One region of the Streptomyces sp. NPDC094143 genome, then DNA from elsewhere that is predicted to be linked to it. Evidence: riboswitches for the same ligand, from Rfam matches in the RefSeq annotation. Region 1 holds a riboswitch; the other holds the start of a gene.
The links. Region 1 has a riboswitch for S-adenosylmethionine ahead of ABTZ58_RS15175 (aminotransferase class V-fold PLP-dependent enzyme). Riboswitches for the same ligand answer to the same signal wherever they lie in the genome.
Positions count from the first base shown of each region.

Region 2: it holds a riboswitch for S-adenosylmethionine, as region 1 does, so the genes downstream of both, thrC (threonine synthase) here and ABTZ58_RS15175 (aminotransferase class V-fold PLP-dependent enzyme) in region 1, are expected to answer to the same signal.

Region 1 is NZ_JBEOTZ010000009.1:243,798-247,193, reverse strand. Features, by position in the region: gene trpD (anthranilate phosphoribosyltransferase) at 1-895, shown strand, start outside; SAM riboswitch class IV at 968-1,084, shown strand; gene ABTZ58_RS15175 (aminotransferase class V-fold PLP-dependent enzyme) at 1,211-2,578, shown strand; partial or broken gene ABTZ58_RS15170 (glycerate kinase) at 2,533-2,997, opposite strand; partial or broken gene ABTZ58_RS15165 (small secreted hydrophilic protein) at 3,010-3,341, opposite strand.
Region 2 is NZ_JBEOTZ010000007.1:134,927-138,322, forward strand. Features, by position in the region: gene ABTZ58_RS12110 (alpha,alpha-trehalose-phosphate synthase (UDP-forming)) at 1-763, opposite strand, end outside; gene ABTZ58_RS12115 (glucosyl-3-phosphoglycerate synthase) at 837-1,781, opposite strand; SAM riboswitch class I at 1,938-2,093, shown strand; gene thrC (threonine synthase) at 2,112-3,396, shown strand, end outside.

The DNA of each region.
Region 1 (3,396 bases):
GGCGCTGCGCGCCAAGGGGGAGACCGTCGAGGAGATCGCCGGGTTCGTCCGGGCGATGTACGAGCACGCCAACGTCATCGAGGTGCCGGGCCCGGCGGTCGACATCGTCGGCACGGGCGGCGACGGCGCGAAGACCGTCAACATCTCCACGATGTCGGCCATCGTCATCGCCGGCACGGGCGCGAAGGTCGTCAAGCACGGCAACCGCGCGGCGTCCTCGGCGTCCGGCGCCTCCGACGTCCTGGAGAAGCTCGGCGTCAACCTGGAGCTGCCGGTGCACCGGGTGGCCGGGGTGGCCGAGGAGGCCGGGATCACGTTCTGCTTCGCGGCGAAGTTCCACCCGTCGATGCGGTACGCGGGCGCGGCCCGCGGGCAGCTGGGCATCCGGACCATCTTCAACGTCCTCGGTCCGCTGACCAACCCCGCGAAGGTCCGCGCCCAGGCGGTCGGCGTGGCCGACCCGCGCATGGCGCCGATCGTGGCCGGCGTCTTCGCCGGGCGCGGCCACTCCTCCCTGGTCTTCCGCGGCGACGACGGCCTCGACGAACTGACCACCACCGCCACCTCCCGGGTCTGGATCGTCCGCGACGGCAAGGTGACCGAGGAGGCCTTCGACCCGCGCGAGGTGGGCCTCGAACTGGTTCCGGTGGAGGCCCTGCGCGGCGCGGACGCCTCGTACAACGCCGAGGTCGCCCGCCGCCTGCTGGACGGCGAGAGGGGCCCGGTGCGGGACGCGGTGCTGCTGAACGCGGCGGCGGCGCTGGTGGCGCTGGAGCCGGGCACGGGCACGCTGGCCGAGCAGATCGGCGCCGGCATGGCCAGGGCGGCGGAGTCGATCGACTCGGGGGCCGCCAAGCGGACCCTGGAGCGGTGGGTGGCCGCCAGCAACGCCTGACGCGTGAGACGCGTCCCGTGATCCGGACACGGGTTGCGGGACGCCGATCACTTCACGTACGTTCCCGTACCAGGTCATGAGTGACAGTCATGAGGCCCCGGCCGACTGTCCGGCAACCCTCCGTCCGTGGCGGGGTGCCCCGGGTGAAGACCAGGCCGCAGGCAGCGAGGTCTGCGGCAAGCGCGGACCCCTCGCGACACCAGGGGTCCTGGTCGACGAGGAGTCTTCCGTGAGTCAGCGAATGCGATAGGGCCGCAGAGCCCCGCCTCCGCACCCCCTTCCTCTCTCTTCACCCCTGTCTCACGGGAGTTCGCCATGTCCGTCTCCGCCGTTGCCGCCGACCGGTCCGTTTGTGCCCCACTGCCCGTTCTGGGGCGGGATGTCACCGTGCCGCTCGTGACCGGCGGTGAGGTCACCTACGCCGCGCTCGACTACGCCGCCAGCGCCCCGGCGCTGCAGCGGGTCTGGGACGACGTCGCCGCCTACGCGCCGTACTACGGCAGCGTCCACCGCGGTGCCGGGTACCTGTCCCAGCTGTCCACGGACCTGTTCGAGAACGCCCGCCGGACCGTCGCCGAGTTCCTCGGCTGCCGCGCCGGCGACCAGGTCGTGTTCACCCGCTCCACCACCGACTCGCTCAACCTCCTCGCCGCCGCCCTCCCGGAGGGGTGCGAGGTCTTCGTGTTCGAGACCGAGCACCACGCCTCCCTGCTGCCCTGGCGCGACGCCCGCGTCACCTTCCTCGACGCTCCGAGGAGCCACCGCGAGGCCGTCGGGACCCTGGAGCGCGCCCTCGCCGGCCGGGACTCCCACGGGCCCGCCCTCGTCTGCGTCACCGGCGCCTCGAACGTCACCGGCGAGCTGTGGCCCGTACGGGAGCTGGCGGCCGCCGCGCACGCCCACGGGGCGCGGATCGTGCTGGACGCCGCCCAGCTGGCCCCGCACCACCCGGTGTCCGTCGCGGACCTCGACGTCGACTGGGTCGCCTTCTCCGGGCACAAGCTGTACGCGCCCTTCGGCTCCGGCGTCCTGGCCGGGCGGGCCGACTGGCTGGGCGCGGCGGAGCCGTACCTCGCGGGCGGCGGGGCCAGCCGCAAGGTAGCGCGGCGTGCGGACGGGGGCGTGGACGTGGAGTGGCACGAGAGCGCCGCCCGTCACGAGGCCGGCTCCCCGAACGTCATCGGCGCCTACGCCGTCGCCTCCGCCTGCAAGGCCCTCACCGAGGCCGGGTTCGACACCCTCGTCGCCCGCGAGCGGTACCTGATCGAGAAGGTGCGCGCGGGGCTCGCCGAGGTGCCCGAGGTCCGCACCCTCTCCCTCTTCGGGGACGACGCCCCGCGGGTCGGCGTGATCTCCTTCGTCGTCGACGGCTGGAACAGCTCCCACTTCGCCGCCGCCCTCTCGGCCGAGTACGGCATCGGTGTGCGGGACGGGCTGTTCTGCGCCCACCCGCTGCTGCGTACGCTGCTCGGCAGCGACCCGCAGACGCAGGGCGAGTGCGGGGCGCCGGAGGCAGCGCCGGGGGAGAAGTCCCTCAACGCCGTCCGTGTGAGCTTCGGGGCCGGTACGCCGGACGAGCACGTCGAACGGTTCGTGCACGCGGTGAAGGAGCTCGTCACGGACGGCGCGAAGTGGAACTACCGCACGGAGGAAGGGCGTTGCGTCCCGGACACCTCGGCGTGACGCGGTAGCCGGCCGCCCAGGACGATCATCCGCAGGGCCCGTTCGGTGGCGTCGGTGAGCAGCTCGCCCGCCCGCAGCAGCGCCTCCGCCAGCTCCATCGGGGCGGGCAGGATGCCGTGGCAGGCGTCCACGCCCGGCACCTGGTGCGCGCCCTCGCCGAGGGTGCCGGCCGGCGCCGGGACCGGGCGTCCGTACCGCTTGGCCCGGCGGGCCACCTCGGCCGGGACCTTGCCGCGCGGCGTCTGGTGGTCCAGGGTGCCCTCGGCGGTGACGACCAGATCGGCGCGGGCCGGCCGGACGTCCAGGTCGAGGTGGTCCAGCAGCACGTCGAAGCGGGGCAGGAGCCGGGCGCCCAGTGCGGCGGGCCCGCCATCACCAGCGGCAGCCACAGCAGGATCCGGACCCGGGCGGAGATCCGCCGGCGGCCGCCGTCAGCCCTCGGATCCGGGGCCGTCGTCGTCGCCCGGCCCGTCGTCCGAGGTGCCCTGGCCGCGGCCGTCGTCATCATCGTCACTCGCTGAGCTGTCGGTCACCGGGGGGCCGCGAGACCGCCTCGTCGCCCGGGGCGGACCCGCCCGGCGCGGGCGTCGAGGAGGGCTGGAGCGTGGAGGTGGGCGTGGGCGTACCGCGGTCCAGCTCCACCTGCTGGGACGGGACCCTGGGCGCCTCGGAACGGTCCGCGAGGGCGTAAGCCGGTCGCGGCGATGCCCAGGGGGATCAGCACGACGGCGGACAGGGCCGCCATACGACGGGAGAAAGCCATGGGCCCGATCCTGCGGACACGGGCGGGGGAGCGGGATGAAGCCCGGATGAAGAAC
Region 2 (3,396 bases), on a different contig from region 1:
TGCGCTCCTCGACGTCCGGCTCGTGCGCGCGCTCGCGCAGGAAGTCCGCGTCGGCGCCCAGTCCGTGCACGCCGATCCGCGTGCCGCCGAGCCCGCCCGCGAACCGCTCCGCGCACGCCGTGAACGCGTCCGCCCAGCGCTGGGTGAGGAAGCCCAGCCGGTCCGCGCCCAGCATGCCGCGCAGCACCTGCCCGGCCACGTCGTCCGGCAGCATCCGGAAGTACTCGGGCGGCGCCCACGGCGTGTGCGAGAAGTGGCCGATCCTGAGGTCCGGGCGCAGCTCGCGGAGCATGCCCGGCACCAGCGTCAGGTGGTAGTCCTGCACCACGACCACCGCGCCCTGCGCCGCCTCCTCGGCCAGCGCTTCGGCGAAGGCCCGGTTGTACGTCTCGTAGGACGCCCACTGGCGCCGGAACTCCGCGTCGAAGACCGGCTCCAGCGGCGTCTGGTAGAGCATGTGGTGGACGAACCACAGCACCGAGTTGGCGATGCCGTTGTACGCGTCGGCGTGCACGTCGGCCGGGATGTCCAGCATCCGCACGCCGTCCTCGCCGGCCCCGCGCCGCACCGCCTCCCGGTCGCCGTCGGACAGCGCCGAGCAGACCCACAGGGCGTCGGCGTCCGAGCCGATCGCGGAGAGCCCCGAGACCAGCCCGCCGCCGCCCCGCTTGGCGTTCAGCGAACCGTCCTCACCGACCGTGTAGGAGACCGGGCCCCGGTTGGAGGCCACCAGTACCCGTGCAGAACCGTGCGTCGAACCCATAGGCCTCAACCTAGCCCGGCCTGTAAACGCTCAAACGTACGGACTTGCCGCGTCCGGCCGAAAACGGTCCCGGTCAGGCGGCCCGCCGCGCCTGGTACTCGGCGATCTCCACCATCGGCGGGCGTTCCTCGGTGTCGACCGAGTACGTCCGCGGCTCGAAGCCGTTCCCGCCCCGCTCGAACTGCGTCAGGGACGGCCGGATCAGTTGCCCCCGGGCCAGCCGCAGCTGGGCGGTGCGGTAGATCTCGGCGGCCATCCGGCCCAGCGCCTGTCCGTCCTGGTGCCGGTGCTTGCGCACGCCGACGTCCACCTGGGCGAGGGCGTCCAGGCCCACCAGGTGCAGGGCGTCCACCAGCATGCCCAGCTCGACTCCGTACCCCACGGGGAACGGCAGCCGCTCCAGCAGCGAGCGGCGGGCCGCGTACTCCCCGCCCAGCGGCTGCACGAACCCGGCCAGCCGCGGCCAGTGCATGTTCAGCAGCGGGCGGGCCATCAGCTCGGTGACCCGGCCGCCCTGCCCGCCGGCGCCGCCGAGGGGACGGTCGTACATGCCCTTGACCAGGGCCACGTCCGGATCGGTCAGCAGCGGGCCCACGATCCCCGAGACGAAGTCGGACGAGAACTCCCGCAGGTCCGCGTCGACGAAGCAGACGATGTCGCCGCGCGTGACGAGCAGCGAGCGCCACAGCACCTCGCCCTTGCCGCGCACGGTGGGGACGCGCGGGAGTATCGCGTCGCGGTGCACCACCGTCGCGCCCGCGGCGGCGGCCACCTGGGAGGTGCGGTCGGTCGATCCCGAGTCCACGACGACCAGTTCGTCGACGAGCGGGACCTGCAGCATCAGGTCGTGCCGGATGACGGCGGCGATGTCGCCGACCGTCTCCTCCTCGTTCAGCGCGGGCAGCACCACACTGACCGTCCGGCCCGTGCGCTGCTTGGCGGCCATGATCCGGTGGAGCGGGCGTTCGTTCGCGGACCAGGAACGGGTGCTCAGCCAGCGCTCGACTTCTTCCAGCACCGTGGCGGCTCCTTAGCGTTCTCTCGGCGGGACGGAATGTGACGCGTCTCGCGGTTCGGACGACTATCTCAACTGTCCTGGTCGTCGGTTACAGTCTTGAACAACGCGGATGACCATCGCATGTCCGGGGGTCACCCGCCGCCTACAACCACATACAGCTCATCCAGAGGGGCAGAGGGAAACGGCCCGATGAAGCCCCGGCAACCCTCCAGTCGGTTCTCGTAGGTCACTGGCGACCACAGCGCGAGGCTCCCGGCTAGGGAAGGTGCCAAATCCGTCTCACGGCGAGATGCGTCGTGAGGAAGATGAGGAGAAAGGGCCTCGCCTCACATGGCTGTGCAGACTGTTGCAAGCACCACGAACTCCACCGTAGACCTCGGCCCGGCCGCCGCCCTGAGCTGCCGCGAGTGCGGTCACCGCGTGCCCCTCGGCCCGGTCTTCGCCTGCGAGGAGTGTTTCGGCCCGCTGGAGATCGCCTACGACTTCTCGGCCTACGACGCCGAGGAGCTGCGGAAGACGATCGAGGCGGGCCCCGCGAACATCTGGCGCTACGCCCCCCTGCTGCCGGTCCCGGCCGACGTGGCGGACAAGCCGAACATCAACCCGGGCTGGACCAAGCTCGTCAAGGCCGACAACCTCGCGCGCGAGCTGGGCGTCGACGCCGGCAAGCTCTTCGTCAAGGACGACTCCGGCAACCCGACGCACTCCTTCAAGGACCGCGTCGTCGCGCAGGCCCTGGAGGCCGCCCGCGCCTTCGGCTTCACCACCCTCTCCTGCTCCTCCACCGGCAACCTGGCCGGCGCGGTGGGCGCCGCCGCGGCCCGGGCCGGCTTCCGCTCGTGCGTGTTCATCCCGCACGACCTGGAGCAGGGCAAGGTCGTCATGGCCGCGGTCTACGGCGGCGAGCTCGTCGGCATCGAGGGCAACTACGACGACGTGAACCGCTTCTGCTCCGAGCTGATCGGCGACCCGGCCGGCGAGGGCTGGGGCTTCGTCAACGTCAACCTGCGGCCGTACTACGCCGAGGGCTCCAAGACGCTGGCCTACGAGATCTGCGAGCAGCTCGGCTGGCGGCTGCCGGACCAGATCGTGGTGCCCATCGCCTCGGGCTCGCAGCTCACGAAGATCGACAAGGGTCTGCAGGAGCTGATCAAGCTCGGGCTGGTCGAGGACAGGCCGTACAGGATCTTCGGTGCGCAGGCCGAGGGCTGCTCGCCGGTGTCGACGGCGTTCAAGGCCGGGCACGACGTGGTGCGGCCGCAGAAGCCGGACACGATCGCCAAGTCGCTGGCGATCGGGAACCCGGCGGACGGGCCGTACGTGCTGGACATCGCGCGGCGCACGGGCGGTGCGGTGGAGGACGTGACCGACGAGCAGGTCGTCGACGCGATCAAGGTCCTTGCCAGGACCGAGGGGATCTTCGCGGAGACCGCCGGTGGTGTGACGGTGGGCGTGACGAAGAAGCTTGTCGAGAACGGGGTTCTCGACCCCACGAAGACCACGGTCGTGCTCAACACCGGGGATGGTCTGAAGACGCTGGACGCGGTGGCGGGCACGGGGCTGACCGCGACCATTCGCCCGAGCCTGGAGTCGTTCCGGGCGGCCGGGCTCGTCT